3 regions of the Amycolatopsis sp. NPDC004625 genome follow, and region 3 is predicted to be linked to each of the others. Evidence: riboswitches for the same ligand, from Rfam matches in the RefSeq annotation. Region 3 holds a riboswitch; each other region holds the start of a gene.
The links. Region 3 has a riboswitch for S-adenosylmethionine ahead of ABZW17_RS11805 (ATP-binding cassette domain-containing protein). Riboswitches for the same ligand answer to the same signal wherever they lie in the genome.
Positions count from the first base shown of each region.

Region 1: it holds a riboswitch for S-adenosylmethionine, as region 3 does, so the genes downstream of both, ABZW17_RS33275 (aminotransferase class V-fold PLP-dependent enzyme) here and ABZW17_RS11805 (ATP-binding cassette domain-containing protein) in region 3, are expected to answer to the same signal.
Region 2: it holds a riboswitch for S-adenosylmethionine, as region 3 does, so the genes downstream of both, thrC (threonine synthase) here and ABZW17_RS11805 (ATP-binding cassette domain-containing protein) in region 3, are expected to answer to the same signal.

Region 1 is NZ_JBEXKX010000037.1:7,676-17,107, reverse strand. It holds gene ABZW17_RS33300 (DUF885 domain-containing protein) at 1-1,816, opposite strand, end outside; gene ABZW17_RS33295 (AsnC family protein) at 1,950-2,942, shown strand; gene ABZW17_RS33290 (RluA family pseudouridine synthase) at 2,939-3,868, opposite strand; gene lspA (signal peptidase II) at 3,865-4,488, opposite strand; gene ABZW17_RS33280 (hypothetical protein) at 4,512-5,120, opposite strand; gene ABZW17_RS33275 (aminotransferase class V-fold PLP-dependent enzyme) at 5,137-6,471, opposite strand; SAM riboswitch class IV at 6,511-6,625, opposite strand; gene ABZW17_RS33270 (potassium/proton antiporter) at 6,704-8,182, opposite strand; gene ABZW17_RS33265 (metalloregulator ArsR/SmtB family transcription factor) at 8,280-8,963, opposite strand; gene ABZW17_RS33260 (penicillin-binding transpeptidase domain-containing protein) at 9,026-9,432, opposite strand, start outside.
Region 2 is NZ_JBEXKX010000002.1:119,490-128,921, reverse strand. It holds gene lepA (translation elongation factor 4) at 1-577, opposite strand, end outside; gene ABZW17_RS02365 (methyltransferase domain-containing protein) at 693-1,313, shown strand; gene ABZW17_RS02360 (VOC family protein) at 1,310-1,684, opposite strand; gene ABZW17_RS02355 (DMT family transporter) at 1,708-2,571, opposite strand; gene rpsT (30S ribosomal protein S20) at 2,886-3,146, shown strand; gene holA (DNA polymerase III subunit delta) at 3,510-4,490, opposite strand; SAM riboswitch class I at 4,638-4,771, shown strand; gene thrC (threonine synthase) at 4,785-6,050, shown strand; gene ABZW17_RS02335 (ComEC/Rec2 family competence protein) at 6,245-8,626, opposite strand; gene ABZW17_RS02330 (ComEA family DNA-binding protein) at 9,135-9,432, opposite strand, start outside.
Region 3 is NZ_JBEXKX010000008.1:147,590-157,021, reverse strand. It holds gene ABZW17_RS11815 (transglycosylase family protein) at 1-1,320, shown strand, start outside; gene rsmA (16S rRNA (adenine(1518)-N(6)/adenine(1519)-N(6))-dimethyltransferase RsmA) at 1,487-2,323, shown strand; SAM riboswitch class I at 2,449-2,539, shown strand; gene ABZW17_RS11805 (ATP-binding cassette domain-containing protein) at 2,749-3,762, shown strand; gene ABZW17_RS11800 (4-(cytidine 5'-diphospho)-2-C-methyl-D-erythritol kinase) at 3,833-4,795, shown strand; gene ABZW17_RS11795 (ASCH domain-containing protein) at 4,792-5,199, shown strand; gene ABZW17_RS11790 (ABC-F family ATP-binding cassette domain-containing protein) at 5,204-6,967, shown strand; gene ABZW17_RS11785 (fatty acyl-AMP ligase) at 7,024-8,712, shown strand; gene ABZW17_RS11780 (DivIVA domain-containing protein) at 8,753-9,112, opposite strand; gene ABZW17_RS11775 (DivIVA domain-containing protein) at 9,304-9,432, opposite strand, start outside.

The DNA of each region.
Region 1 (9,432 bases), on a different contig from region 3:
CGCGGGCCGCGAGGGCCGTGTACGCCGCGCGATACCGCTCCTGCGCTTCCCGGGTCTGGTCGGCGAGCCGGTCGTGGTCGCCGGGCAGGCCCAGGACCGACGGGTTCAGCGGCTCCTGCTCGAACGACAGCTCGACGAGCTCGGCCGCCAGCCCGTCGACGGTGTCGCCGTGCCCGGCCACCCACTCGTCGACGACGGTGGTGAGCACCGACAGCGGCAGCGGGCCGCCGGCCAGCACGAGGTCGTGGAACGCGCGGACGTCGAACCGCGAGCCGAGCCGCTGCGCGGCCTCGGTGCGGGCCCGCTGGATTTCCCGCCGCCCCACCAGGTACCCCAGCGCCTGGCCCGGCCACGCGATGTAGCGGTCGACCTCGGACTCGATCTCGGGCCGCGACTCGGGCGTGTGCTCCAGCAGGTAGTCGACCGCCTGCTGGCGCGTCCAGCCCAGCGCGTGCAGCCCGGTGTCGACGACCAGCCGGCCCGCCCGCAGCGAGTCGCCGGCCAGCATGCCGAGCCGGGCGATGTCGTCGGAGTACAGGCCCATCTCGTCGGCGAGGCGCTCGCTGTAGAGCCCCCAGCCTTCGATGTAGGCGTTGAACATGCCGATGCGGCGCAGCAGCGGCAGCTCGGTGAGCCCCTGCGCGATGCTGAGCTGGAAGTGGTGGCCCGGCACGGCTTCGTGGAACGCGGTCGTCTCGGCCATGTGCCGGAACCGCTCGGTGGCTTCGTGGGTGTTCGCGAAGTAGATGCCCGGCCGGGAGCCGTCGGCGGCCGGGCGCAGGTAGTACGCCGCGGGCGCGCCGGGCGCGACCTCCGCCGGCACCGCCTCGACCGAGCACTCCTGCGCCGGGATCCGGCCGAACCACTTCGGGGCCTCCGCGGCCGCCCGGGCGACGGCGGCGCGGGCGGTCTCCAGCAGCTCGTCCGCGCTGCGCCAGCGCAACGACGAGTCGGTGCGCAGGCGCGCGAAGATCTCGGCGAGGTCGTCGGTGCCGAACGCCCGCAGCCCCACCTCGCGGTACTCGACGGCGAGCGCGGCGATGGTGTCGGCGCCGATCCGGTGCAGCTCGGCCGGGGTGAGCTCGGTGGTCGTGTGCATCCGCGCCAAACGGGCGTACGTCTCGGCGCCCTCCGGCAGCCACGACAGGCCGGGCCGGTCCGCGGGGCGCCCGTGCGGCTTCACCTCGGCGACGAGGAACTCGCGGTACTCGGCGAAGGCCGGGCGCACGACGTCGGCCAGCAGCTCGTCCCGCCGCCGCTCGAACGCCTCGTCCGGGGCCGGCTGGCGGCGCAGCGGGTCGGCCGCCGGGTCGGCGAGGTACCGGTCGAGGTGCGCGACCGCGGCGTCGACCAGGTGGGCCACCGGGAGCAGGCCGGCGGCGACGCCCTCGGCGTGCCGGCGCGCCGCTTGGCGGAGGTACGCCGGGATCGCGGCGAGCCGGCCGAGCTGGGCCTCGGCGGTCTCCCCTGCCGTCACGGTGGTCATCGGCAGCGCCATGAGCAGGCCGGCCGCGGTCCCGATGGAGAGGTCGGTGACGGTGAACTCGGCCATCCGGCTGTCGATCGAGGCGATGCGGTTCTCGGCCGTGGCGATCAGCACCTCGCGGGTGACCCGGTCCTCGGCGTCCTCGGCCGCCAGCGCGCGGGCGCGGTCGAGGAACGCCGCGAGCCGGGCGCGGAACGCCTGTTCGGCCTCGGCCGACAGATCCGGCAGGCCGGGCTCCGCCGGGCGCAGGCCCAGCAGCGCCGGCGTCAGCGGATCGGCGGCGAACAGCGCTTCGACGAACTCGTCGGCGAGTTCGGTGACCGCGGTCATGGCAGGACCCCCAGCTTCGACTGTTGTGCTCCCGGCCGACCCTAACGGAGATCACCGACAGAAACGGCGAGCCGTTCGCCGGGGGCGGACGGCGTGCGGCAGCGCGGATCGGCGAAGCGGTAGCGTTCGAGGGGTGCCCGTGACCGACCCCGCCGACATCCGCCTGCTCGCCGCGCTCGCCGACCTCGGCAAGGCGGCCGTGCACGAGCTCGCGGCGAAGGTCGGCATGGATCCCCGCGAGGTCGCCTACCGGCTGGTCGCGCTCTCCGGCAGCGGCCTGCCGCTGCTCGTCGGCGTCGAAAGCGACCCCCACGGCCTGCGCGCGGCCATCGCCGGCGCCCCGCCGTCGTGGGCGAACCGGCCGCCGTACCCGCCGTCGCAGCCGGTGCCGCAGCAGCCCGCCCCGCCGATGCCGCCGCCGGTCCAGGGGACGCCGTCGGGGCCGTACACCGTTCAAGGTGCGCCGTCCGGGCCGTACACCGTCCAGGGCGCGCCCTCGGGGCCCTACCCCGTCCAGGGGACGCCGTCCGGGCCGCACCAGGTCCAGGGGACGCCGTCCGGCCGCTACCCGGGCCCGCAGCAGCAGCGGCCACCCCGGCCGCTCACCCCGCCGCCGGTGCCGCTCGACCCCGCCGTGAGCACGTGGGGCATCCCGCAGACGGCGTCCTGGGCCCGCGGCGACCAGCCCGCCGCCCCGGCCGGCGGCAAGCGGGGCCGGCTCGGCGAGGTCCTGGAGACCCAGGGCCTGGAGGGCGAGCAGCTGTCGGTGCAGCTGCTGGAGGTCCAGGACCCGGCGGACTACCTGTTCAGCGCGGCCGGCTACCGGCTGGAGGACGGCGAGCGCGCGGTGGTCGTGCACACCGAGATCACCAACCGCGGATCGATCCCGTTCGCGTCCCTGCCGGACAACTACCTCGAGCTGCTCGCCGCCGACGGCCAGGCGATCGCCAAGGCACCCGTGTCGCTGACCTCCCGGCCACCGCACAAGATCGGCGTCAACGCGGGCGAGACGCTGGGCGGCCACACGGTGTACGTGTTGCCGGACGCCACGCGCGTGGTTTCGGTCCGCTGGAGCCCGCGGCCGGAGCCGGACGAGCGCACGCTGACCTGGTCGATCGAGGACTAGTAGCTTTCGTCGCGGAGGATTTCGAGGGCCTTCGCCAGGTCGTCCGGGTACTCGGACTCGAACTCGACCCACCGGCCGTCCGCCGGGTGCGCGAAGGCCAGCGTCTTCGCGTGCAGCCACTGCCGGCTCAGCCCGAGGTGGCGGGCCAGCACCGGGTCGGCGCCGTAGGTCAGGTCGCCGACGCAGGGGTGCCGCAGCGCCGAAAAGTGCACGCGGATCTGGTGCGTCCGCCCGGTTTCGAGCTTGATGTGCGCCAGCGACGCCGCGCGGAACGCCTCGACGACCTCGTAGTGCGTCACGCTCGGGCGGCCGCCCTGGACCACCGCGAACTTGTAGTCGTGGCGTGGGTGCCGGTCGATCGGGGCGTCGATGGTGCCGCGCGTCGGGTCCGGGTGGCCCTGGACGATCGCGTGGTAGCCCTTGTCGACCGTGCGCTCCTTGAACGCGCGCTTCAGCACGGTGTACGCGTGCTCGCTCTTGGCCACCACCATCACGCCGGTGGTGCCCGCGTCGAGCCGGTGGACCACGCCCTGGCGCTCGGCCGCCCCCGAGGTCGCGATGCGCAGACCGGCCGCGGCGAGGCCGCCGACGACGGTCGGGCCGGTCCAGCCCGGGCTCGGGTGCACCGCGACGCCGACCGGCTTGGAAATCACCACGATGTCGTCGTCGTCGTGCAGGATCTGCATGCCTTCGACCGGCTGCGCGACGACCTCGACCGGGTTCGCCGGCTCGGGCAGGGTGATCTCCAGCAGACCGCCGCCGGAGAGGCGGTCGGACTTGCCCGCGGGACGGCCGTCGAGCAGCACGTCCCCGGACTCGGCGAGCTCGGCGACGACCGTGCGGGACAGCCCGAGCAGCTTGGCGAGGCCGGCGTCGACCCGCATCCCGTCGAGCCCGTCGGGTACCGGGAGCATCCGCGAGCTCACGCCTGCTCCTTGTTCTTCTTGTCCTTGGTCGACGTGCCGTCGTAGTCCTTGCCCAGCAGGGACAGCAGCACGATGAGCGCGCCGCCGACGCAGATCGCGGAGTCGGCGATGTTGAAGATCGCGAAGCCCTTGCCGTTGGGGGCGAAGGCCGAGATGAAGTCGACGACGTGGCCCTGCAGGCCGCCGGGCGCGCGGAAGATGCGGTCGGTCAGGTTGCCGGTGGCGCCGGCGAGCACCAGGCCGAGGCCGATCGCCCAGCCGATCGAGCGCAGCCGCCGCGACAGCCAGACGATCGCGACGACCACGGCGAGGGCGACCAGGGCGAGCACCCACGTCATGCCGGTTGCCATCGAGAACGCGGCACCGGGGTTGCGGATCACCTGCAGGTAGATCAGCCCGCCGAGGACCTTGACCGGCTCCTTGCCCTCCAGGTTCGCGACGACCAGGTTCTTCGTCACCAGGTCGATCGCCCAGAACACGACGGCGACCGCGAACACCCAGCCGACCCGCCGCTTCGGCAGCGGCTTCGCCGGGGCTTCCGGCGCCTCCTGGACGGTCTCGGGCGCCACCTCGGCGGCGGCTTCGGTGTCGGGTTCGGAGTGGCTGGGCTCGGTGCTCACCGGTCCATTGTCCACGGCGCTGGTCAGGCCGTGTCGGCGGCGGTGTCGTGGCGGCCGCGCAGCAACGCCGTGAAGGCGGCGGCGAGCAGGATCAACGCCGAACCGAGGACGCCCACCAGGTCCGCCGAGAGCACCACGGCGACCAGCGCGTACGCGGCCGCCGTCACCAGGACGAGCCGGCTGCGCTCGTACGCGGCGAGCAGCAGCAGGCCCAGCGTGGCCAGCAGCGGGCCGCGCAGCCCGTCGCCCAGCCGGAACTGCCAGGATCCGACCAGGTCGAGCAGCGGAACGGCGAGCAGCGCGCCGATCGTGCCCAGGACGAACCACCCGAGCCGGACGGGCCGCCGGGCGAGCGCGTACCAGACGGCCGTGCCGACGACCGCCACGCCGAGCGCGACCAGCCACAGGGGCCCGGCCGGCCAGCCGCTGCCCGCCGTGTGGAAATCGGCCAGGGGCAGCGAGTACGCGCGGCTGTACTCCGTCGCACCGGCCGGGACCGCCGGGGCGAGCAGGAGGTTCGCGGATACGCTTTCGCCCGGGCTGCGGCGTGACAGCAACTGCACGGCCGCCAAGCCGATCTGGGCGAATCCCAGCAGTGCCGGCGGAAACCAGGTGCGCGGCCCTCTCCCCATCGGCCCAGGCTAACGCTCAGCAGAACGGCGGCAGCTCCCGCGGGTCGCCCACCGGCGCCCAGCGGCCGTCCACCTTCGCGTACTCCCAGCGGGCTCCGCGCGCGACGATCTGCCGCAGCGCCAGCACCACGCGGTCGACGTGCTCCTCGGTGCTGCCGAGGCCGAGGCTCACCCGGACCGCCTGCTGCCCGTCTCCGCCGGTGACGCCGATCAGGCGCTTCGCCGCGATGTGGGCGCAGAACGCGCCGTCGCGGACGCCGATGCCGTATTCGGCGGACAGCACCGCCGCGAGCCAGCCCGGGTCGAAGCCGTCGACGACGAAGCTCACCGTGCCGACGCGGTCGACCGGCGCGTCGAACAGCCGCAGTTCGGCGCAGCCCGGGATGCCCTCCAGGCCCTTGCGCAACCGCGCGAGCAGCGCCTGCTCGTGCGCCACGACCGCGTCCCAGCTCGCGCTCAGGGTTTCGCACGCGACGCCGAGGGCGTACACGCCGACGGTGTTGGGCGAGCCGGCTTCGTGGCGCTCCGGGCCGGTGTTCCAGACGACGGCGTTCTCGGTGACGAGCTTGGTCGCGCCGCCGCCGGCGAGGTACGGCCGGGCCGCGCGCAGCCAGTCGGCGCGGCCGATCAGCGCGCCGGCGCCGAAGGGCGCGTACAGCTTGTGGCCGGACACGGCGACGTAGTCGACGTCCAGTTCCCTGATCGAGAGCCGGCGGTGCGGGGCCAGCTGGGCGGCGTCGAGCGCGACGCGGGCGCCGTGTTTCCGGGCCACCGCGGCGATTTCGGCCACCGGGAGCAGCTCACCGGTCACATTGGACGCTCCGGTGACGACGACCAGCCGCGGGCCCTGCGGGGCGTCCGCGAGCGCTTCGTCGACGGCGGAGACCGCGGCGAGGCGGGTGCGCGGGGTCGGCAGCCGGCGCACGTTCGGCCCCGGCCACGGCAGCAGCGCGGCGTGGTGCTCGGTGTCGAACACGATCACCGTGGTGTGCCGCGGCAGGCTGCGGGCGAGCAGGTTGAAGGCGTCGGTCGTGTTGCGGGTGAACACGACGGTGTCGGTCCGCCGCGCGCCGACGAAGCGGCGCAGGACGTCGCGAGTGCGCTCGTAGAGTTTCGTGGAGACCTGCGAAGCGAAGCCGGCACCGCGGTGGACGCTGGCGTACCAGGGCAGGAACTCGTCGACCTTCGCACGGACGGCGTCGAGGCAGGGGGCGCTCGCCGCGTGGTCGAGGTTGGCGTAGCCGATGTCCCCGCCGGTCACCAGCGGGACGCGCAGAGCCGCGCCGGCCACGGCCGGAACGTCCGGCACGGCAACGGTTTCGGGCTGGGTGCGGTCGAGGGCGAGAGTCATCGGGTGCCTCCTCGGCGATCCGGGGGACCCCCGGCGAGGGGCCCGCGCTTGCCCGTCGCACGGCGCGACCGGCCCGGTCTTCACCCGGGGCACCCCACCGCGGTAGGAGGGTTGCCGGCCAGCAAGCCGGGGCTTCGCGCTGGCACTCATGACCTGGTTCGAAAGGTAACCGAGAGCGCGTCCGGGCGCCAACCCCCGTCGCACATTCTGAGACGCCGCTCACAGAGCGTGCTCAGCGCCCGGACTCGCCCTTCCAGCGGGCCAGGCGCCCGGCCCGGTCGACCGCGCGGAGCCGGCGTTCGACGGCGTCGCGGACCGCGCTCGTCGTCACGACCAGCAACTGGTCGTTCTCCTGCAGCCGGCTGGTCTTCTGCGGCGTGAAGCCCGCGCCGGACCGCACGACCAGGCTGATCGTGGCCCCGATGGGCAGCCGCAGCTCGGACAGGTACACGCCGTGCAGCTTCGACCCCGGCTGGATCCGGACCTGCAGCAGTTCGGCGCCCAGCTCGTCCAGCGGCGCGGAGTCGACCTCGATCTCGTGTGCCTCGGACTTCTTGGCCAGCCCGAGCCGGCGGGCGAGCGGCCCGAGCGTGGCCCCCTGCACCAGCGTCAGCACGATGACCAGCACGAACACCGCGTCGACCAGCCGCTGGGCGCCGGGCAGGTCGTGCGACAGCGGGATCATGGCGAGCACGATCGGCACGGCACCGCGCAGCCCGGCCCACGACAGGAACGCCTGTTCCCGCCAGGGCAGCCGGAACGGCAGCATGGACAGCACGACCGAGATCGGCCGCGCCAGCAGCAGCACGACGGCCCCCGCGACCAGGCCCGGCACGATCGCGTCGAGCAGCCGGCCCGGCGAGGCGAACAGGCCGAGCAGCACGAACAGCCCGATCTGGGCCAGCCAGCCGAGCCCCTCGGCGAACGACAGCGTGTCGGACCGGTGCGGCAGCCGCGAATTGCCGAGCACGAGCGCGGCGACGTAGGTGGCGAGCAGCCCGGACGCGTGCAGCAGCTGCCCGGACGAGTAGGCGACGACGCACACCGCGACCGTCGCCAGCGGGTACAGGCCGGTCGCCGGCAGCGCGGCCCGGCGCAGCGCGAACCCGCCGAGCCAGCCGAAGGCGAGGCCGATGACCAGGCCCGCCGTCAGCTCGTAGACCACCAGCAGCGGCAGCGTCCAGTCCACAGTGGTGCCTTCGGCCAGCACCACGACGGCGATGTAGGCCGGCGCGTCGTTGATCCCCGACTCGAGTTCGAGCGCGCCGGTGAGCCGTTTTCCGATGCCGGCCGTGCGCAGGACGGAGAACACCGCCGCCGCGTCGGTGGACGCGAGCACCGCGCCCCACAGCAGCGCGAGCCGCCAGTCGAGCCCCAGCAGCCAGTGCAGGGCCGCGCCGGTGACCGCGACGCTCACCACGACGGCTACTGTGGACAGTGCGATTCCGGTGCCCAGCGCCGGTTTCACCGCCGACCACCGGGTCGTCAAGCCACCTTCGGCGAGGATCATGACGAGCGCGGCGAGGCCGAGCGACTGGGTCAGCTCGGGGTTGTCGAACCGGATGCCGAAGCCGGCTTCGCCGAGCAGCACGCCCATCGCGAGGTAGAGCAGCAGCGAAGGGAGGCCGAGCCGGATCGAAACGCGCACGGCCAGCACGGAGGCGAGCAGCACGACACCGCCGACGCCGAGCAGCACGGGGAGCTGGTCCATGCCGCCTCCCTCCCGAGTGCCGTGGGGCACTCAGAATAGTGAAGCGGTGGGGTTAACTCGTTCGTGTACCGCTGCCCCGCGGCGGACACCCGGTGTGTTAAGGCCGGACCAACGCGCCGAGGTCGACGCCCAGGGCCGCGAACGGCTTCTCCGCCGCCGGCCGCACCTTGACCGCGCGGTGGCCGTCCCGGCTCACCCAGCCGGCGTCGACGGCCCGGTCGAGCAGGGCCGCGGGCAACGCCCCGGCCAGGTGATCGCGGCGTTCCGTCCAATCCAGACAGTCACGCAGCAGCGGCCGCCGCCCGGCGGCGACCGGCACGCCCAGGGTGTCCAGCACCGCGCGGCCGCGCGGGGTCAGCGTCAGGCCGTCCGCGGTGTCGACCAGGCCGGTGGCCAGCATGCCGTCGCGGAGGGCGACACCGAGCTCGCCGGCGAGGTGGTCGTAGCAGGTGCGCGCGAACCCGAGCCGCCGCGCCCGCAGCGACGACTTCAGGCCGGTCACGGGCCGGTGCTCGGCGTGCTGGGCCAGGTGCTCGATCAGCTCGGCCACGCGCGGGTCGGCGATCCGGACGTAGCTGGCCCGCCCCTGCTTGACCCGGGCGACGAACCCGGCGCCCGCCAGCCGCGTGACGTGCTCGCTCGCCGTCGACAGCGCGATCCCGGCCGCCTTCGCGAGCTCGCCGACGGTCCAGGCGCGCCCGTCGAGCAGCACGAGGCACATGGTGGCCCGGCTCGGGTCGGCGAGCACCGCGGCCACCTCGGCCAGCGCGATCGTCTCCATGCCCCCACGCTACGACCCCGGCCCTTCGCCCGCGGCCGAACCGTCGTACCGGACCGGTCGGGTCAGAGGGGTTTGAGGAACTTGGCGGCGAGCTGGACCGCCGGGCCCGAGTCGTTCGAGTCCTCCAGGACCACGGCGAAGGCGATTTTGTCGCGGTAGCCCACGAACCAGCCGGTGGCCTGCTTGCCGTCACCGAACTGGGCCGTTCCGGTCTTGCCGAACACCGTGCCCGCCGACGCCGCGGCGTGGCCGGTGCCGCTGGTGACCACCGCGCGCATCAGCTTCCGCACCTCGGCGAGCACCGCCGCCGGGGGTGGCGAGTAGCCCTTGACCACGGTGGTCTCCAGGTCGTGCCACAGCCTCGGCGTGATCGCCTTGCCCGAGGCGACCGTGGCCGCCATCAGCGCGCCACCGAGGGCGCCGGCCTGGATGCGACCCTGGCCGAACCCGTCCTCGACCTGCTCGTCCT
Region 2 (9,432 bases), on a different contig from region 3:
CCTGCTTGACGACCTCGTCGAGCAGCTCGCCGACGCCCATGCCGGTCTTGGCCGAGACCCGCAGCACGTCCTCGGGCTCGCAGCCGATGATGTGGGCGAGCTCACCCGCGTACTTGTCGGGGTCGGCCGAGGGCAGGTCGATCTTGTTCAGCACCGGGATGATCTGGAGGTTGTTCTCCAGCGCGAGGTAGAGGTTGGCCAGCGTCTGGGCCTCGATCCCCTGCGCCGCGTCGACCAGCAGGACGGCGCCTTCGCACGCCTCCAGGGCCCGGGAGACCTCGTAGGTGAAGTCCACGTGGCCGGGCGTGTCGATCATGTGCAGGACGTGGTCCTGCCCGTCGACCTTCCAGGGCAGCCGGACGTTCTGCGCCTTGATCGTGATGCCGCGCTCGCGCTCGATGTCCATCCGGTCGAGGTACTGAGCGCGCATGGCCCGCTCTTCCACGACGCCGGTGAGCTGCAGCATGCGGTCGGCCAGGGTGGACTTGCCGTGGTCGATGTGCGCGATGATGCAGAAGTTCCGGATGAGCTCCGGCGGCGTGAAGGTGGTGTCGGCGAACTTGTTGAGCGCTGTCACTCGAATGAGTCCTCGGAAAGTCGGGGATGGCCACCTCTATGTTCCCATGACCCTCCGGGTGCGGGTGGGGGTCATCCCCGATGCGGGCCGATCCGAGAAGTGGTGCCCTCGAAGTATGAGCACTCCGCACCAGCCGGCACCCCCTCCTCAGCCGGGCCCAGACGGCTTCGCCCGCGTCCTCGACCGGGCCTTCGGCCACCCGTCCGGCGTACTCGGCCGCCTCGGCGGCTGGGTGATGGCGAGGGGCAACGCCGCCACCGAACACCGCATCGTCGACCTGGCGAAGATCGAACCGCACGAGACCGTCCTGGTCGTCGGGCCCGGCCCGGGCGTCGGCCTGGCCGCCGCCGCCCGGCTGGCCGGGCGCGCCGTCGGCGTCGACCCCTCCCCCGAGATGCTCGGGCTCTGCCACGAGCGCTGCGGCGACCGCGCCGAGCTGCGCGAAGGGTCCGCCGCGCACACTGGCGAGCCGGACGCGTCCGTGGACGTCGTGCTGAGCGTGAACAACGTCATGCTGTGGGACGACCGCGCGGCCGGGTTCGCCGAGCTGTTCCGGGTGGTGCGCCCCGGCGGCCGGCTGCTGCTGTCCGCGCACGAGAAGTGGCTGCCGGTGAGCAGGCACGTCTTGGCCGACGAAGCGGCCGCCGCCGGTTTCGCCGACCTGCAGACCTGGACCTGGGAGCCGCCGGGCTTCGCCGCGCTCGCCGCGCAGCTGCGCGCCGTCAAGCCCGCCTAGCGGGTGTCCGTGCGGATCGGGTGGCCCTCGGGCACCTCGACCAGCACGATGCGCGTGCCGTCCGGATCGGCGATCCAGGCCTCGTCGAGGCCCCAGGGCTCGCGCCGGGCGTCCCGCACCGGCTCCAGGCCGTTGGCCTTCAGGCCGGCCAGGGTGCCGGCGAGGTCCCGGACCTGCAGCCAGAGCACCAGATCGGGCGACGCGCCCGCCTCGCCCCGGCCGGAGACCTCGAGCGAGCCGTGGCCGAGGAAGAACACGGTGCCGCCCGGGAACTCCCGCTCCACGGCCAGGCCGAGGGTGTCGCGGTAGAACGCCGTGGACGCGGCGACGTCACGCGGGCGGATCAGGACCCGGCTCTTGAGGATCTCCATCCGACCATGCCTACCGGACGGGCTCAGGCGGCCGCAATCGCGGCGATGCCGGACAACACGATCACCGCCCCGGCCAGCCGCCGCCCGGCGTCACGCTCGCCCAGCACCAGCCACGCGGCGAGGCTGCCGAGCACGATGCTCAGCTCCCGCGCGGGCGCGACCAGGCTGACCGGCGCCGTGGTGAGGGCGATCAGCACGAGGACGTAGGCGACCGGCGACAGCACGGCGACGACGAGGACCTCGCGCCGCTGCTCGCGCCAGATCCGGGCCACCTCGCCGCGGTCGGCGAGCGCACCGGGCACGAGCAGGACGCTCTGCAGCACCGAGCCGAGCCCGAAGTAGACGACCGGCGGCACCCCGAGGCCGGTCACGGCGTGCGCGTCCCAGAGCGTGTACCCGGCGATGACGGCGCCGGTCAGGAGGCCGTAGAGGATGCCGGCTTTCACCGCGCGCGGGTCGTCGGCCCGGCGTCCGGTGCTGATCACCAGCACCCCGGCGACGACCAGGAACGCGCCGGCCAGGCCGAGCGGACCGGGGCGTTCGCCGAGCACCAGGACGGCGGCCAGCACCGAAAGCAAGGGTCCGGTGCCGCGCGCGACGGGGTAGACGACGGAGAGGTCGCCGACCCGGTACCCGCGCTGCAGCACGATGCCGTAGCCGATGTGCAGGACCGAGGTCACGACGGCGGCGACCAGCCAGCTCCACTGTGGACGGTCGGTTTCCACGACGAGCAGCACGACGGTGACGGGCAACAGCAGGACGGCGGAGGCGGTGTAGTAGAGCCAGACGAACTGGGTGCCCCCGGAGGTGACCCGCTTGGCGGCGAGGTTCCAGACGGCGTGCACGACGGCGGCGACGAGCACGAGGGACAAGGCGGTGGCGTTCACGGGACCCCTTCGGGTTTTCGCGCGTGCGAAAACCGGGTCCTCCAGGCTTTTGCCCCGTCAGATGAACGACGGGCCGTCCGGGCCCGCCGACGGTGCCGCTCGGACCAGCCCCGCCGGCCCTGGTTGTGGACTGCAGGCGCAGGCCGGCGACGGAACCCTAGGCACTACCGCCGCCCACCGTACTCCCGCCGCCGGCCCGGCTGTTAGAGTGGACGCTCGCTGCCCGTGCGGCATTCCGTAATGGAGGAAACCCGGTTTTACCGGGGCCACTTCAGCGCGGCGGCGATCTCACCGAGTGAAACAGGAGTTGCCCTATGGCCAACATCAAGTCGCAGATCAAGCGCATCACGACGAACGAGAAGGCGCGTCAGCGCAACCAGGCGATCCGGTCCTCGGTGAAGACCGCGATCCGCAAGGTCCGCGAAGCGGCGGAGGCCGGCGACAAGGCCAAGGCCACCGAGCTGCAGCGCGACGCCGCCCAGAAGCTGGACAAGGCGGTCTCGAAGGGCGTCATCCACGCCAACCAGGCCGCGAACAAGAAGTCGGCGCTGGCGAAGCGCGTCAACGCGCTCTGAGCTGGTTTGATTTCTGGGAAGGCCCCGGCTTCGGCCGGGGCCTTCTTCATGCGCGGGGTAGGGGGTCGGGGGCGCGTGGGGTGGCCGGGCCTTTCGCCGCGAGCCAGCCGCCCGGTAAGGGCCGGGCGGGTTTCCGGCGTTGCTCTGCGGCAGTCGCCTTGAGGACCGCGTTTCCCGCAGCTCGGGTCCGTCCCGCAGCGGTCAGCGGGTCGCCTCCGGCGCGTAGCTCGAGTCCGCCCGCACGCTCGGCGGCCGCATCGAGAACCGCGCCCTCCAGCGCGCGGCCCAGCGGTCGCCCGCAGGCCCTCCAGCGCCTGGCCCGCCTACAGCACGTGCCCTTCAATGCGTAGCTCGGCGCTGCGGTCAGCGATCGCCCTTGGCTGCGGCGACCTCGAGGACCGCTCGCTCCAGCGCGTAGCCCGGGTCCGCCGCCACACCTTTGACCTCGGCGTTCAGCCTCGCCACCACGCGCATAGCCACCGCCAGGCCGTCGGGGTTCCAGCCGCGGGACTGGCCCTGGGCCTTGCGGATCTTCCACGGCGGCATGCCCAGCTCGCCCGCCAGCTGGTTCGGGTTGCCCCGGCCGGCGCCGGAGACCCGGGCGATCGTGCGGACCGCGTCGGCCAGCGCGTCGGCGACCAGGACGTGCGGGACCCCCAGCTGCATCGCCCAGCGCAGTGACTCCAGCGCCGCCGCTCGGTCACCACTCACCGCCTTCTCCGCGACCGCGAACCCGGTCACGTCGGCGCGGCCGCGGTGGTAGCGGCGGACCGCCTCGGCGTCGACGGCGCCGTCCGTGTCCGCGACCAGCTGCGTCGCCGCGGAGGAGAGTTCCCGCAGGTCGGAGCCGACGGCGTCGATCAGCGCGGCGACCCCGGCCGGGTCGATTTTGCCGCCCACCCGGCGCACCTCGTGGCGCACGAACTGCTCCCGCTCGGCCGGCTTGGTCAGCTTCGGGCACTCCGTGACCTCGGCTCCGGCCTTCTTCAGCGCCGCCGGGAGCGTCTTGCCCGCCTTGCTGCGGCCACCGCCGGTGTGCACGACGACGAGCACGACCCCGTCCGCCGGGTCCTTCAGGTAGCTCGCCACGGCGTCGGCCAGCTCCTGCGAGATGTCCTGGGCCGACTCGAGGACGATCACCCGGCCCTCGCTGAACAGCGACGGACTGACCAGTTCGGCCAGCTCGGGGGCTGTGAGATCGGACACCCGGGCCCGGGTCAGCTCCGCCGTCGCGTCCATCGCGCGGGCGGCCGCGAGCGTTTCGCGGACGGCCCGCTCGATCAGCAGTTCTTCCTCGCCCAGCACCAGGTGCAGCGGGGCCGGGGCGGTGGCTTGCGCGGTCACCCCGGAATCTTCTCACTTGCGCTGTCGTGCCCCCGCTCCGGTGATGTCGACCGGCCACCGTGGCACGGCCCGCGCGCGATGTCGTACGGTGTAGCCGAGGCAGCCGCCCCGGGGAGATCCGGCGTGCGTGCACCGACAACCGAATACCGCTCATCCAGAGGGGCAGAGGGAACGGCCCGACGAAGCCCCGGCAACCGGCGTACAGCCTGTCATCCCGCGATCGCGGGGTAGCTGACGACCACGGTGCCAATTCCGGCCCGCTTCGGCGGGGCAGATGAGGAAAGGAACCTCGCGATGACCGCCACCCTCGGCACGACCTCCACCACCAAGACCCCGGATCTCGGTCCCGCCGTCGAACTGGTGTCGAAGGAAGAGGGCCACCGGCAGCCGCTCGCCCCGGAGTTCGTTTCCGCCGAAGACTTCTCGCCGCTCGAGGTCGCCTACGACTTCGGCCGTGTGCGCCGCGAGGACATCGAGGCGGGCCCGAAGAACATCTGGCGCTACAAGAAGCTCCTCCCGGTTCCGTCCAACGTCGAAGAGATCCCGAACACCGAGCCGGGCGCGACGCGGCTGGTCCGCGCCGACCGCCTCGCCAAGGAACTCGGCCTCAAGCGCGTGTGGGTCAAGGACGACACCGGAAACCCGACGCACTCGTTCAAGGACCGCGTGGTCGCGGTCGCGCTGGCCGCGGCCCGCGAGTTCGGGTTCGAGGTGCTCGCGTGTCCGTCGACCGGCAACCTGGCCAACGCGACGGCCGCCGCCGCGGCCCGCGCCGGCTGGCGGTCGGTCGTGCTGATCCCCAAGACCCTCGAGCGCGCCAAGATCCTCACCACCGCGGTCTACGACGGCGACCTCCTCGCCATCGACGGCAACTACGACGACGTCAACCGCCTCGCCACCGAGCTCGCCGGTGAGCACCCGAAGTGGGCGTTCGTGAACGTGAACGTCCGGCCGTACTACTCGGAGGGCTCGAAGACGCTGGCCTTCGAGGTCGCCGAGCAGCTCGGCTGGCGCATCCCGCCGCAGATCGTCGTCCCGATCGCCTCCGGTTCGCAGCTGACCAAGGTGGACAAGGGTTTCCGCGAGCTGGGCCAGCTCGGCCTGGTGGAAGCCAGCCCGTACAAGGTGTTCGGCGCCCAGGCGACCGGCTGCTCCCCGGTGTCGGCGGCCTTCCGCGAAGGCCACGACGTGGTCCAGCCGGTCAAGCCGGACACGATCGCCCGCTCGCTGGCGATCGGCAACCCGGCCGACGGCCCGTACGTGCTCGACATCGTCAACCGCACCGGCGGCGCGATCGAGGACGTCTCGGACGAAGAGGTGGTCGAAGGCATCCGCCTGCTGGCCCGCACCGAGGGCATCTTCACCGAGACGGCCGGCGGGGTGACGGTCGCGACGGCGAAGAAGCTGGTCGAGACGGGCAAGCTGGACCCGGACGCGGAGACGGTCCTCCTCATCACCGGCGACGGCCTCAAGACCCTGGACGCGATCGAGAACCACGTCGGCCCGAAGGCGACGCTGCCGCCGTCGGCCGCCGCGGTGAACAAGGCCCTCGGCTACTGAGCCACCGCCCGGGGTGGGTGGGCAGAGCTTGCCCACCCACCCCCGGCAAGCGGTTCGGCGACGAGGCAGCGGTCTGAGCACGGCTACCACGCTCGGCCCTGTGGGCAGCTTCATCAGCCCACGGGCGGCGGTCCCTCGGCCAGTTTCGCCGCGCCACCAGGCCCGGCCGAGCAGCACGGCCTGCCCGCCGCGGGTCAGCGGCGCGGCGGTCCGCGGGGCTCGCCGCGCCGCGCTAGTGCCGGGCCTGCCGGGTCGGGTACCACAGCCGTGTCGCCGTCGAGGTCCGTTCTCGTCACCCGGGCTCCCAACGCCGTCAATGTGTCCAATGTGGACTTGTTCGGGTGGCCGTACGTATTTCCCGCGCCGACGCTCACCAACGCCACCCGGGGCCCCACCGCCGCGAGGAACGCCGGCAGCGAGTATCGCGAGCCGTGGTGGGGAACTTTCAGGACCTCCGCTCTCAAGTCTCCGATGTCCGCCAGCAGGTCCGCCTGTGCCGCCAGCTCGACGTCGCCGGTCAGCAGGACCCGGCCGGCCGGGGTTTCCGCGCGCAGCACCACGGAACTGTTGTTGATCGTGGTGCCGTCCTGCTGCCCGGGTGAGCGGGACGGCACGTACCGCGGGCCGAGCACGTTCAGGGACAGCCCGGGCCACTCCAGCCGCTCCCCCGGGCTCAGCTCCACCAGCGGCACCGCCTGCCGGGCCGCTTCCGCGGCGACCTGCCGCCACGCCCACTCCGGCGCGCGCCCGGGCCCGACGGCGATGGCGCCCACCGCCCGGCCGTCGAAGACCGAGGGGAGCCCGCCGATGTGGTCGGCGTGCAGGTGGCTCAGCACCAGCAGCGGGATCCGGTCGACGCCCAGCCGGTGCAGGCACTCGTCGACCGGGCCCGGCTCGGGTCCGGTGTCGATGACAACCGCGCGGCCGGGCGACGCGGTCGCCAGCACGACGGCGTCACCCTGACCGACGTCGCACTCGACCACCGCCCAGTTCCGCGGTGGCCAGCCCGGCGCCAGCACCTTCACCGGCACGAACACCAGCAGCGCCCCGACGACGAGCACGGCCAGGAGCACCCGCACGCGCCGGTGCCGCGCCGCGAGCACCAGCGCGCCAAGGGCGGCGGCCGCGAGGAGCCCGCCCACCCAGCCGCCGGGCCAGGTGATGACCGCGCCCGGGGCCCGTGCGCCGTGCCGGGCCACCGTGATCAGCCAGCGGGCTTCGGGATCGGCCAGGTGCACCAGGACCTTCCCGGCGCCCGGCCACCACGGACCGGTCAGCGTCGCGAGCACGCCCAGCACCGTCGCCGGCGCCACCACGGGGGCGGCGAGGATGTTGGTCAGCACCGAAACCAGGCTCACCGAGCCCGCCATGCCGGCGAGGACCGGCGCTGTCACGAGGAAGGCCGCCAGCGGGATCGCGAGCCCTTCGGCGAAGCCCGGCGGGATCCCGCGGCGGACCAGCGCACCGGCCCAGCGGGGCGCGAGCAGGACGAGCCCGGCGGTGGCGCAGACCGACAGGGCGAACCCGAAGTCCGTGGCCATCGCCGGATCCGCCACCACCAGCACGCACACCGCGAACGCGAGCGCGGGCAGCGCCGACCCTCGCCGTCCCAAGGCCAGCGCCAGCAACGCCACCGCCGCCATGACGCCCGCCCGCAGCACGCTCGGCTCCGGGCCGACCAGGACGAGGAACCCGGCCAGGCACGTCCCGGCCGCCGTCGCCGACAACCGCGGCCCGAGCCGGAGCAGGCGCAGCAGGAGCAGCACCGCACCGCAGACGACCGCCAGGTTCCCGCCGCTGACCGCGGTGAGGTGCGCGAGGCCCGCGGTGACGAACTCCTGCTCGACGCGCGGCGACAGCGCGCTCGTGTCGCCGAGTACGAGGCCCGGCAGGAGGCCCCCGGGTTCGTCGGGCAGGTCTTGGCACAGGTCGTGCAAGCCGGTGCGCAGCCAGGCTGCGGTCCGTTGCCACCACGGCGCCGGGCCGGGCTCGCCCGGTGGTCCGCGCACGGAGAGCACCGCGACGGTCAGGTCCGAGCCGCGCGGCGGCATCAGCAGCCCGGTCACGGCGAGTTCTTGGCCTGGCAGCAGGGAAGTCCACTGCGCGACCGGCGCCAGGAGCAGGACGCGCCCGGACGACGGGACGGGCCGGCCGTCGACGGACACGGTGAGTACGTCGGCCGCGAGCACGACCGACCGGGCACCGGCCTGCCGATCGGCGTACCCCGCGCTGCGCACGGGTTTCGGGCGTTCGGCAACGACGACCCGCAACGCGGCGGGCAGCCCTTGGGCGGCGACGGCGCGGAGTTCGTCGTGCTGCGCGTCGCGGATCCGCCAGGCGACCGGACCGGCGGTGAGCAGGCCCAGCGCCAGCAGGGCCGCCGCCGCACCGCGCGCCCGGGGCCGGGCGCGGGCCAGCCAGAGCACCAGCCCGGCGAGCACGGCCGAGCCGAGTCCGGCGGCGAGGGCCGCCCACCAGCCGAGCAGCAGGCCGATCAGAGCGGCGAGCCAGCACGTCAGTGCGGCCGGGACCAGCCGCATGTCCTGCCGGGTGTCCGTTGCGGGGAGGGTGGTCATCCGGCCGTCACCTGCTGCCGGAGGTGGGCGAGCCCGGGTGGACCGGGCCGGCTGGTGCTCGCCCGGCCGAACGAAGAGCGATCGGGCACTCGCGCAGGACCGGGATCCACTTGCCGGTGGGAGACCTCACCGAACCGCACCCGGCGGCCAAGCCGGCCCGACAAGCAACACCGAAAGGCGAGCCCGGTTGGACCGGGCCGACTGCAGGAAAAGGTGCTCGCCCAACCGAACGACGGGCGACCAGGCACCCGCGCAGGACCGGGATCCCACCGCCGGTGGGAAACCTCACCGAACCGCACACGGCGGCCAAGCCGGCCCGACAGGCAACGCCGAAAGGCGAGCCCGGGTGGACCAAGCCGACCGCAGGAGAAGGTCCGGCCGAACGAGAGACGGCGACGCAACCGCGCCATCCCACGCCGCGCCGGTGGGCCGAGTACCCGCGCGGATCCGGCCGCGGCACCGGGACGCAGCCGGCGGTGTACTGCCACAGCGGGTCGCACGCGGGGGCTCATCCGACCGTCACCTGCTCTCGCAGTCGCGCGAACTTGCTTTCGCCTATGCCGTCGACGTCGCGCAGTTGCTCGACCTTGGCGAAGGCGCCGTGGTCGGTGCGCCATTGGACGATTCGCTTGGCCGTCACCTCGCCGACGCCCGGGAGGGTGTCCAGCTGGTCCGGGGTTGCCGTGTTCAGGTCGACCTTTCCCGCGGCCGCCGGGTCGCCGGGAACCGCGATGGGCGCCGGGATGCCGACCGCCAGCTGCTCGCCGTCGGTTACCTTGCGGGCCAGGTTCAGCTGGCGGAGGTCC
Region 3 (9,432 bases):
ACGCAGCAGGACATCCTGGCCGCGCTCGGCCCGGACGCCGACGCGATGATGGCCGAGATCGACGTCGACGTCGACGAGCTGATCCGGCTCATCAACGCCGAGACGACGTACCTGCCGCCGATCGTCATCCCGGACGGCCTCGAGGAGGACCGCACCGCTTCCCCCGAAGCGCGTCGTGCGGCTCTGGACGAGGGCCTCCGCCAGACCACGAAGGTCTGGAAGCGCCGGTTCCTCAAGGGCGCCGTCCTCAGCGTCATGATCAGCGTCGCCGGCGGCGGCGCGGCCGCGCTGGCGATGAACAAGAGCATCACCGTCGACGTCGACGGCCACCAGCAGACCGTGCACTCCTTCGGCGGCACTGTCGGCGAGGTGCTCGAAGACGCGGGCCTGTCCGTCGGCGAGCACGACTCGCTGTCCCCCTCCCCGCAGGCGGAGGTCGGCGACGGCGGTGTCATCAAGCTCGAGCGCGGCCGCCAGCTGAAGATGATCGTCGACGGCACCGAGCGCACCTCCTGGGTCCGCGCGACGCACCTCGGCGACGCCCTGAGCCAGCTCGGCATGGCCGAGACGGACAAGGCCGGCACGTGGATGTCGATGCCGAAGGACGGCGAGCTGCCCCTGCAGGGCGCCACCGTCGAGATCAAGACCCTGAAGAACATCACCCTGTACGACGGCGCCAACGCGCCGAAGCAGGTGAAGACGACCGCGGTCACGACGAAGGAGTTCCTGGGCGAGTACAAGCTCACCCTGGGCCCGGAGGACGCCGCCGAGGGTGGTCTGGACGTCAAGCTGACCGACGGCGCCGAGGTGCACATCAGCCGCACCGGCGTCTCGACGGTCACCCAGAAGGAGAGCATCGACCCGCCCGAGCAGCGCGTCGACGACCCGGACCTGGACAAGGGCAAGACCAGCGTCGAAGACCCGGGCACGCCCGGCGAGAAGATGGTGACCTACAAGGTCACGCAGAAGAACGGCAAAGAGGTCGGGCGGGAGACCGTCTCCGAGCAGGTCATCACCCAGCCGAAGCCGAAGATCATCCACGTCGGGACGAAGAAGGCCCCGACGCCGGACATCGGCGACGGCTCGGCGTGGGACCGCATCGCGCAGTGCGAGTCGGGCGGCAACTGGGCCACCAACACCGGCAACGGCTACTACGGCGGCCTCCAGTTCGACAAGCAGACCTGGAACGCCTACGGCGGCTCCCAGTACGCGGCCCTGCCGAACCAGGCCTCCCGCGAGCAGCAGATCGCGGTGGCGGAGAAGGTCCGCGACGCCCGCGGCGGCTACGGCGCCTGGCCCGTCTGCGGCAAGAAGGCCTGACACCCTTTCCGAACGGCCCCCGTCCCACTCAGGGACGGGGGCCGTCTCGCGTTGGGTGGTCTGCCGCGGCGGTCGTGAGTGGTAAGGCGGGTTCTAACCCGCCTTATCACTCACGACTACTTGCACCGAGCGGACCGGGGCGGAGCACGATGGGTAGGCTCGTCCGGTGGTTGAACTGCTGGGACCTGCCGAGATCCGGGGGCTGGCGGCCGAACTCGACGTTCGGCCGACCAAGAAGCTCGGGCAGAACTTCGTGCACGATCCCAACACCGTCCGCCGGATCGTCGAGCTGGCGGGCGTCTCCGCCGGTGACGTCGTCCTCGAGGTCGGACCCGGGCTCGGTTCGCTGACGCTCGGGCTGCTCGCCACCGGCGCGCGCGTCGTCGCCGTCGAGATCGACCCCAAGCTCGCCGAGCGGCTCCCGAAGACCGTCGCCGAGCGGGGTCCGGAAGCCGCGGAACGGCTGACCGTCGTCGGGGCCGATGCCCTGCGCGTCACCCGCGGAGAACTGGGCGAGCCGACCGCGCTCGTCGCCAACCTGCCCTACAACGTCGCCGTGCCGGTCGTGCTGCATCTGCTCGCCGAGGTGCCGTCGCTGAAGAGCGGGCTTGTCATGGTCCAGACCGAGGTCGCCGACCGGATGGCCGCCGGCCCCGGCAGCCGGATCTACGGCGTGCCGAGCGTCAAGCTCGCCTGGTACGGCCCCGCACGCAAGGTCGCCGCCGTGCCACGCTCGGTGTTCTGGCCCGTGCCGAACGTCGATTCCGCGCTCGTCGCGTTCGAACGCGGCGAAACGACGGCGTCCGCGGACCGGGACCTCCTCTTCGGCCTGGTGGACGCGGCCTTCTCACAGCGCAGGAAGACCCTCCGCGCCGCGCTCGCGGGCTGGGCGGGCTCGGCCGAGCGGGCCGGCGAGCTGCTGACGGCCGCCGGGATCGACCCGAAAACCCGGGGCGAGCAGCTGGACGTGCACGCCTTCGCCCGGATCGCCGCCGCGCGTTGAGCATCCACAGTGGAGGCGTGAAAATACGCCCCCGTCGCCCGTGATCCCGTCATCCGGACACCGCCACTCGTGTGATCTGGGCCAACAGGCTTGCGTTCGCTCCTCGGGATCGGTTTTACTCAGTACGTCCATCCCGAGCGACTGAGAGACCTGGCTCGCCGAAGTCGCAGCAACCACCCTCCACAGGGCAGGTGCTACCGCCAGGACCGATGGAGGCCGTTTTCGATGAAGAGGGTAGCTCGCCCCCTGCTCCTGACCAGGCGTCGCGTAGTCGACGAAGGCCGCCGCTCCGTGACCGCATGTCGACGCTCCCGCTGAGCTTGTCCTAGCCGGTCCACCTCTTCTTCACGCACCGTCCCAATCGGACGGACTTCGCTTGCGGCCGGGCGCCCCCGCGCGGGTGCGCCCCGTTTTCTGGAGCCTTCGTGATCACCGTCGAAAACCTGTCCAAATCCTTTGCCACCAACGGAAATTCGGTCCTCGCCCTGCGGGACGTGAGCGTCGACGTCCAGGCCGGCTCACTGTTCGGCGTGGTCGGCCCGGCCGGGTCCGGCAAGTCCGTCCTCGCCCGGTGCATCGCGCTGCAGGAGCGCCCCGACCGCGGTGTCGTGCGGCTCGACGGCCTCAACACCGGCACCCTCGACGGCCGCCGCCTCCGCGAAATCCGCCGTCAGCTCGGCGTGGTGTCCACGAAACCGGAGCTGATCGCCGAGCGCACCATCGCCGGCAACATCGCCTCCCCGCTCGAGCAGCTCGGCGTCGACGGCCCGCAGCGCCGCAGCCGGGTCGGCTCGCTGCTCGACCTCGTCGGCCTGACCCCGCGTGCCGCGCAGCGCCCCGGTGAACTGACCGTCGGCCAGCTCCGCCGCGTCGCGGTCGCGAAGGCTCTGGCGGCGGCGCCCGCCGTGCTGCTCGCCGACGACCCGACCGCCGGTGTCGACCCGGAGGAGGCCGGCGCGGTGCTCACCGTCCTCGACCGGGCCCGGTCCGAGCTCGGGGTCACGGTCGTCGTCACGACGCCGGACGCGGGCGTGGTCCGCCGGGTCTGCGACGACGTCGCGGTGCTGGAGGACGGCACCGTCGTCGAGCGCGGCTCGGTGCTCGACCTGATCTCCGACCCCGCCAGCCGCACCGCGCAGGCGCTCCTGCCGGCCATCGAGACCACCCGCTCGCAGACGGCGCGCTACGACCGCTCGGCGGACGTCGTGCTGGTCGGCTTCGCCTCGGTGGGCGCGCTGCTGCCCGAGGCCGCGGGCCGGTTCGACGTCGAGTTCGCCACCATCGGCGGCGGCCTGACCCGCATCGGCGACACCCCGGTCGGCCGCTTCCGCCTGGGTGTCCGCGGCGAGCGGGCCGACGCGGCCCTGGCCTGGGTCGCCGAGCGCGGCGGCCACGTGACGCACACCGCGCGTGGCCCGCAGGGTGTCGCCGCCGCCTGACCCCCGGCTGGTCACCGCCCCGATGCGCAGGTCGCATCGGGGCGTTTCCGCGGGCACGTAGGCTGGTCGGGTGCTCGCCGTAGTTCCGCCCCCAGTCACCGTCCGGGTCCCGGCCAAGGTCAACCTGCACCTTTCGGTCGACGACCTGCGCGAAGACGGTTACCACGAGCTGGTCACCGTGTTCCAGGCGCTGTCGCTGACCGACGAGGTGACCGTCGCGGTCACCGAAGAGCCCGGCATCGAGGTCTACGGCGAGGGGGAGGGCGCGGTCCCGACCGGCCCGGAGAACCTGGCCTGGCGGGCCGTCGAGGCGCTGGCCGCGCACGTCGGCCGCACCGGCGACCCGAAGGTGCGGGTGGTGCTGCGCAAGGGCATCCCGGTGGCCGGCGGCATGGCGGGCGGCAGCGCCGACGCGGCGGCGACGCTGGTCGGGCTCGCTTCGCTCTGGAACCTCGACGTCACGCGCGACGAGCTGGCCGAGATCGCTGCCGGCCTGGGCAGCGACGTCCCGTTCGCGCTCTACGGCGGCACCGCGCTGGGCACCGGCCGCGGCGAGCAGCTGGTCCCGGTGCTGTCGCGGCACACGTTCCACTGGGTGCTGGCGTTCGACGCCGAAGGGCTGTCGACGCCGAAGGTCTTCGGCGAGCTGGACCGCTTGCGCGCGGCGGGCAACCCGCCCCGGATCGGTTCGCACACGCCGGTCGTCGAGGCGCTGGCCTCGGGTGATCCGCGGCAGCTGGCCCTGCTGCTGGGCAACGACCTGCAGGCGGCGGCGGTTTCGCTGCGGCCGGACCTGCGCCGCACGCTGCGGGCGGGGGTGAACGCGGGCGCCCTGGCGGGCACGGTGTCCGGCTCCGGCCCGACGTGCGCGTTCCTCTGCGAGGACGGGCAGTCGGCGGTGGAGGTGGCGGCCGAGCTGTCGGGCGCGGGGGTGTGCCGGACGGTCCGCGTGGCCCACGGCCCGGTCCCCGGCGCGCGGGTGGTCGGCGGGGACGACGCGCCACGCCCGGCGCCGCCGCGGGTGCACGCGTGAAGCACGCCGAGTTCGCGTTCCCGGGGCCGTTGCGCGACAAACTGGTCGCGGCGATCCTGGCCGGGGAGAAGACGACGACCTCGGCCCTGCTCGCGGAATACGAGCGGGCCGGCGAAGCGTTGCCTGCGGTGGGTGAGGGGGAACTGGTGCTCGATTCCGCCGGCGCCGGGGTCGCGGTCATCGAAACCGTCGGGGTGCGTGTGCTCCCACTGTCCGAAGTGGACCTGGAGCACGCGGTCGGCGAAGGCGAGGGCTTCACGAGCGTCGCCGAGTGGCGCGCGGAGCACGAGAAGTTCTGGCAGGGCGCGGAGGTGCGCGCCGTACTGGAGGATCCGGAATTCACCGTGGACGACACGACCACCATCGTGGCGACCCGTTTCATCATTGTGGAAAGGATCGGCTGAGCGGATGGCCAACCTGGTCAACCTGGAAGCGGTGAGCAAGTCCTACGGGATTCGCCCGCTGCTGGACGGCGTCTCCCTCGGCGTCGCGGCCGGGCAGCGCATCGGTGTCGTCGGCCTCAACGGTGGCGGCAAGACCACGCTGCTGGAAGTCCTTTCCGGACTCGCGGAGCCGGATTCCGGGCGGGTGAGCCATGTTCGCGACCTGCGGATGGCCGTGGTCACCCAGCGCACGGAGCTCCCGGACGGCAGCACGGTCGGCGACGTCGTCCTCGAACGCTACGGCGCCGAGCACGAATGGGCCGCCGACGCCCGCGTTCGCTCCATTGTGGACGGTCTGGGCATCACGGCGATCGGCCTGGACACGCCGACGGCGAACCTGTCCGGTGGCGAGCGGCGCCGGGTCTCGCTGGCCGCGGCGCTGACCGGCGAGCTCGACCTCGTCGTGCTCGACGAGCCGACCAACCACCTGGACGTCGAAGGTGTCCGCTGGCTCGCCGACCACCTGCTGGCCCGGAAGATCGCCGTCGTGGTCGTCACGCACGACCGGTGGTTCCTCGACACCGTCGCCACCCTGACGTGGGAGGTCGCGAACGGCCGCGTCGAGCAGTACGAAGGTGGTTACGCCGACTGGATCTTCGCGCGCGCCGAGCGGGCGCGGCTGGCCGCGACGGCCGAGGAGAAGCGGCAGAACCTGGCCCGCAAGGAGCTGGCGTGGCTGCGCCGCGGCCCGCAGGCGCGCTCGTCGAAGCCGCGCTACCGCGTCGAAGCGGCGGAAGCGCTGATCGCCGACGTCCCGCCGCCGCGTGATTCCGTGGAGCTGCAGGCGTTCGCGAAGCGGCGGCTCGGGAAGACCGTGCTGGAGCTGGAAGACACGACGTACCAGGTCGGCGACCGGACGCTGCTCGACCACGTCACCTGGCGGGTCGGCCCGGGCGACCGGATCGGCCTGGTCGGGGTCAACGGCTCGGGCAAGACGTCGCTGCTCAAGCTGCTCGGCGGCGACGTCGAGGGCTCGACCGGCCGCCGGATCGAGGGCAAGACGGTCGCGCTCGCGCACCTGCGCCAGGAGCTCGACGACCTGCCCGGCGACCTGCGCGTGCTGCAGGCGATCGAGCAGGTGGCCGGGCGCGTGGTGTTCGGCAAGCAGGAGATGACGGCGTCGCAGCTGGGCGAGAAGCTCGGCTTCCCGCAGGCCCGCCAGTGGACCCCGGTCGGCGACCTGTCGGGTGGCGAGCGGCGCCGGCTCCAGCTGTGCCGGCTGCTGATGGCCGAGCCGAACGTGCTGCTGCTCGACGAGCCGACGAACGACCTGGACATCGACACGCTCCAGCAGCTGGAGGACCTCCTCGACGGCTGGCCGGGCACGATGGTGGTGGTGTCCCACGACCGTTACCTGGTGGAGCGGGTGTGCGACACGATCGTCGCGCTCTTCGGCGACGGCCGCATCACCCACCTTCCGGGCGGCATCGAGGAGTACCTGAACCGCCGCGCGGCCGCGGTGGACGTGGCGGGCCCGGCGCCTTCGGTGGAGAAGGTGGAGGCGAAGAAGTCGGCGGCGGACCTGCGCGCGGCCCAGAAAGAGCTCGGGCGGCTGGAACGCAAGCTCGACCAGCTGCACGCGAAGGAGGAGAAGCTCCACGCATCGCTGCTGGCGGCGGCGACGGACCCGGCGAAGCTGATGGCGCTGAACGCGGAGCTGAAGGGCGTGCAGGGCGAGATCGAAGACGTCGAAGGGCGCTGGCTGGAGACGTCCGAGCTGCTGGAATGACCCCCGTTTCCGCGTTGCTCGGCGGATGTTGACGTCCAGACAGTAATGTTCCGGCCATGAGCAGGTTCGTGGACACGCTCGTCGCCACCGCGACGCAGCGGGGGCAGCAGCGCGGCATGGTCACCGGGGAGCCGAAGGAGCCGGTCCGGCGGACCTGGGCCGACGTGCACGGCGAAGCGCGGCGGATTGCCGGTGGCCTCGTGGCGGCGGGATTCCGGCCGGGCACGGCCGTCGGCGTGCTGGCTGCCGCGCCGGTGCTGATCGCGCCGACCGTGCAGGCCGTGTGGCTGGCCGGGGGCAGCGTCACCATGCTGCACCAGCCGACGCCGCGCACCGATCTCGCCGAGTGGGCCGAGGACACCGTGCGGGTGCTCGGGATGATCGGCTCCGACCTCGTGCTGCTGGGCGAGCCCTTCGACCAGCTCGCGCCCGTCCTCGAGCAGAAGGGGATCGGGTTCGAGCTGATCACCGAGCTCGCCGGGGCCGAGCCGCTCGCCGACGTCGTCGTCACCGACGAGGGCGACACCGCGCTGCTGCAGCTCACCAGCGGCTCGACCGCCGACCCCAAGGCCGTGCGGATCACCTACGGGAACCTGTACTCCAACGTCAAGGCCATGGTCGAGCGCGCCGAGTTCGACTTCGACACCGACGTCATGGTGTCCTGGCTGCCGACGTTCCACGACATGGGGATGGTCGGCTTCCTGACCGTCCCCATGACCTTCGGTGTCGAGCTGGTCAAGATCACGCCGGTCGAGTTCCTTTCGGGCCCGTTGATCTGGCCCGAGCTGATCACCAAGTACCACGGCACCACGACCGCGGCGCCGAACTTCGCGTACGCCATCGTCGGGCGCCGGATGGCCCGCGTCGACGAAGACGACGCCTACGACCTCTCGAAGCTGCGCATCGCGCTGAACGGCGCCGAGCCCGTCGACGAGACCGCCGTCCGGACCTTCGTGGACGCCGGCGCGCGGTTCAAGATGCCCGCCGAGTGCGTCTTCCCGGCCTACGGCATGGCGGAAGCGACGCTCGCCGTGTCGTTCGCGCCGCTGTTCACCGGGCTCACCCTCGACGTCGTCGAAGCCGACGCGCTGGAGGCGGAAAACCGCGCGGTGCCGGTGCCCGAGGGCGACCCGCGGCGCGGCACCGACAGCGTCCGGTCGTTCGCGCTGCTCGGCCGGCCCCTCGACGGGCTGGAGGCCGAGATCGTCAACGAGGCCGGCGAGCGCGCCGGGGAGCGCGAGGTCGGCGAGATCCGGCTGCGCGGCGAGGCCGTGACGCCCGGCTACCTGACCATGGACGGCCCGGTCGCGACCCAGGACGACGAAGGCTGGCTCGACACCGGCGACCTCGGCTACCTGATCGACGGCCAGATCGTCATCTGCGGCCGCCGCAAGGACGTCATCATCATGGGCGGCCGCAACCTGTACCCGACGGACATCGAGCGCGCGGCGACGTCGGTCGAGGGCGTGCGCGCGGGCAACGCGGTGGCGGTCCGGCTGGACGCCGGCAGCCGCCGCGAGCGGTTCGCGGTGGTCGTGGAGTCGAAGCTGGCGGGCGACGCCGAGGCGGAGAAGGCCCTGATGAAGCAGGTGTCGGCGCGGGTTCGCGACGCCGTCGACATGCGCCCGTACGCGGTGGTCGTGCTCCCGGCGGGGAGCCTGCCGAAGACGCCGTCGGGCAAGGTCAAGCGCGCGGCGACGGCGGTCCAGTTCGCGGACAGGATCTCGAAGAACGCCGACGCCTGACGCGCTCCGGCGGCGGGCCGGCCGGCCCGCCGCCGGAAGGTCAGCGTTGCTGGACGCGGACCGCGCGGACCGTCGGCGGCGGGGTGGCGCGTTCGGCCGTGGCCTCCGGGGCCGTGCGGGCGCCCGGGAGGTCCGGGGCCTGGCCGGTGCGGGCGGCGAGCTGGTCCTCCACCGTGTCGAGGAATTCGTCGACTTCGCGTTCGTCGTAGCCGCGCTTGCCGATCAGCGGCTTCGCGAACATCACGTGGTGCACTTCGGCGGCGGTGAGGTCGTCCTCGTCGGCGAGCGTCTTGGCGATCCGCCGGACGAACGCGTCGACCTCGTGCTTCGCGTAACCACGGCGGCCGACCGGGGCGTTACCGAAAGTGACCTCGGCGAGGTCTTCGGCGGTGAACGACATGGAACTCTCCGATTCCGGGGTAGGGCTGGTGCGAACTCCCGTACACCGTCCTAACGCCTGGACAGGTTCCCCCGGAAGGGGCGACCCCGAAGCTCACCCCGACGGGCGGCCGTGCGCCCGCCTTCGGGTGAAGCAGAACTACGGTGCGGGGTGTGGCCGGGTTCACACCCGGCTCGTCCCCGAAAACCCCGTCAGCTGCGCCCGAACCACTTCCGCGGGCCCTGCGGGCGCTCCTCCTCGGCCGCCGCCGGCCGCGGGTTGCGCAGCGCGATCAGCGCCGCCTCGGCCTCGTCGAGGAACAGGTCGACCTGGGCCTGGTC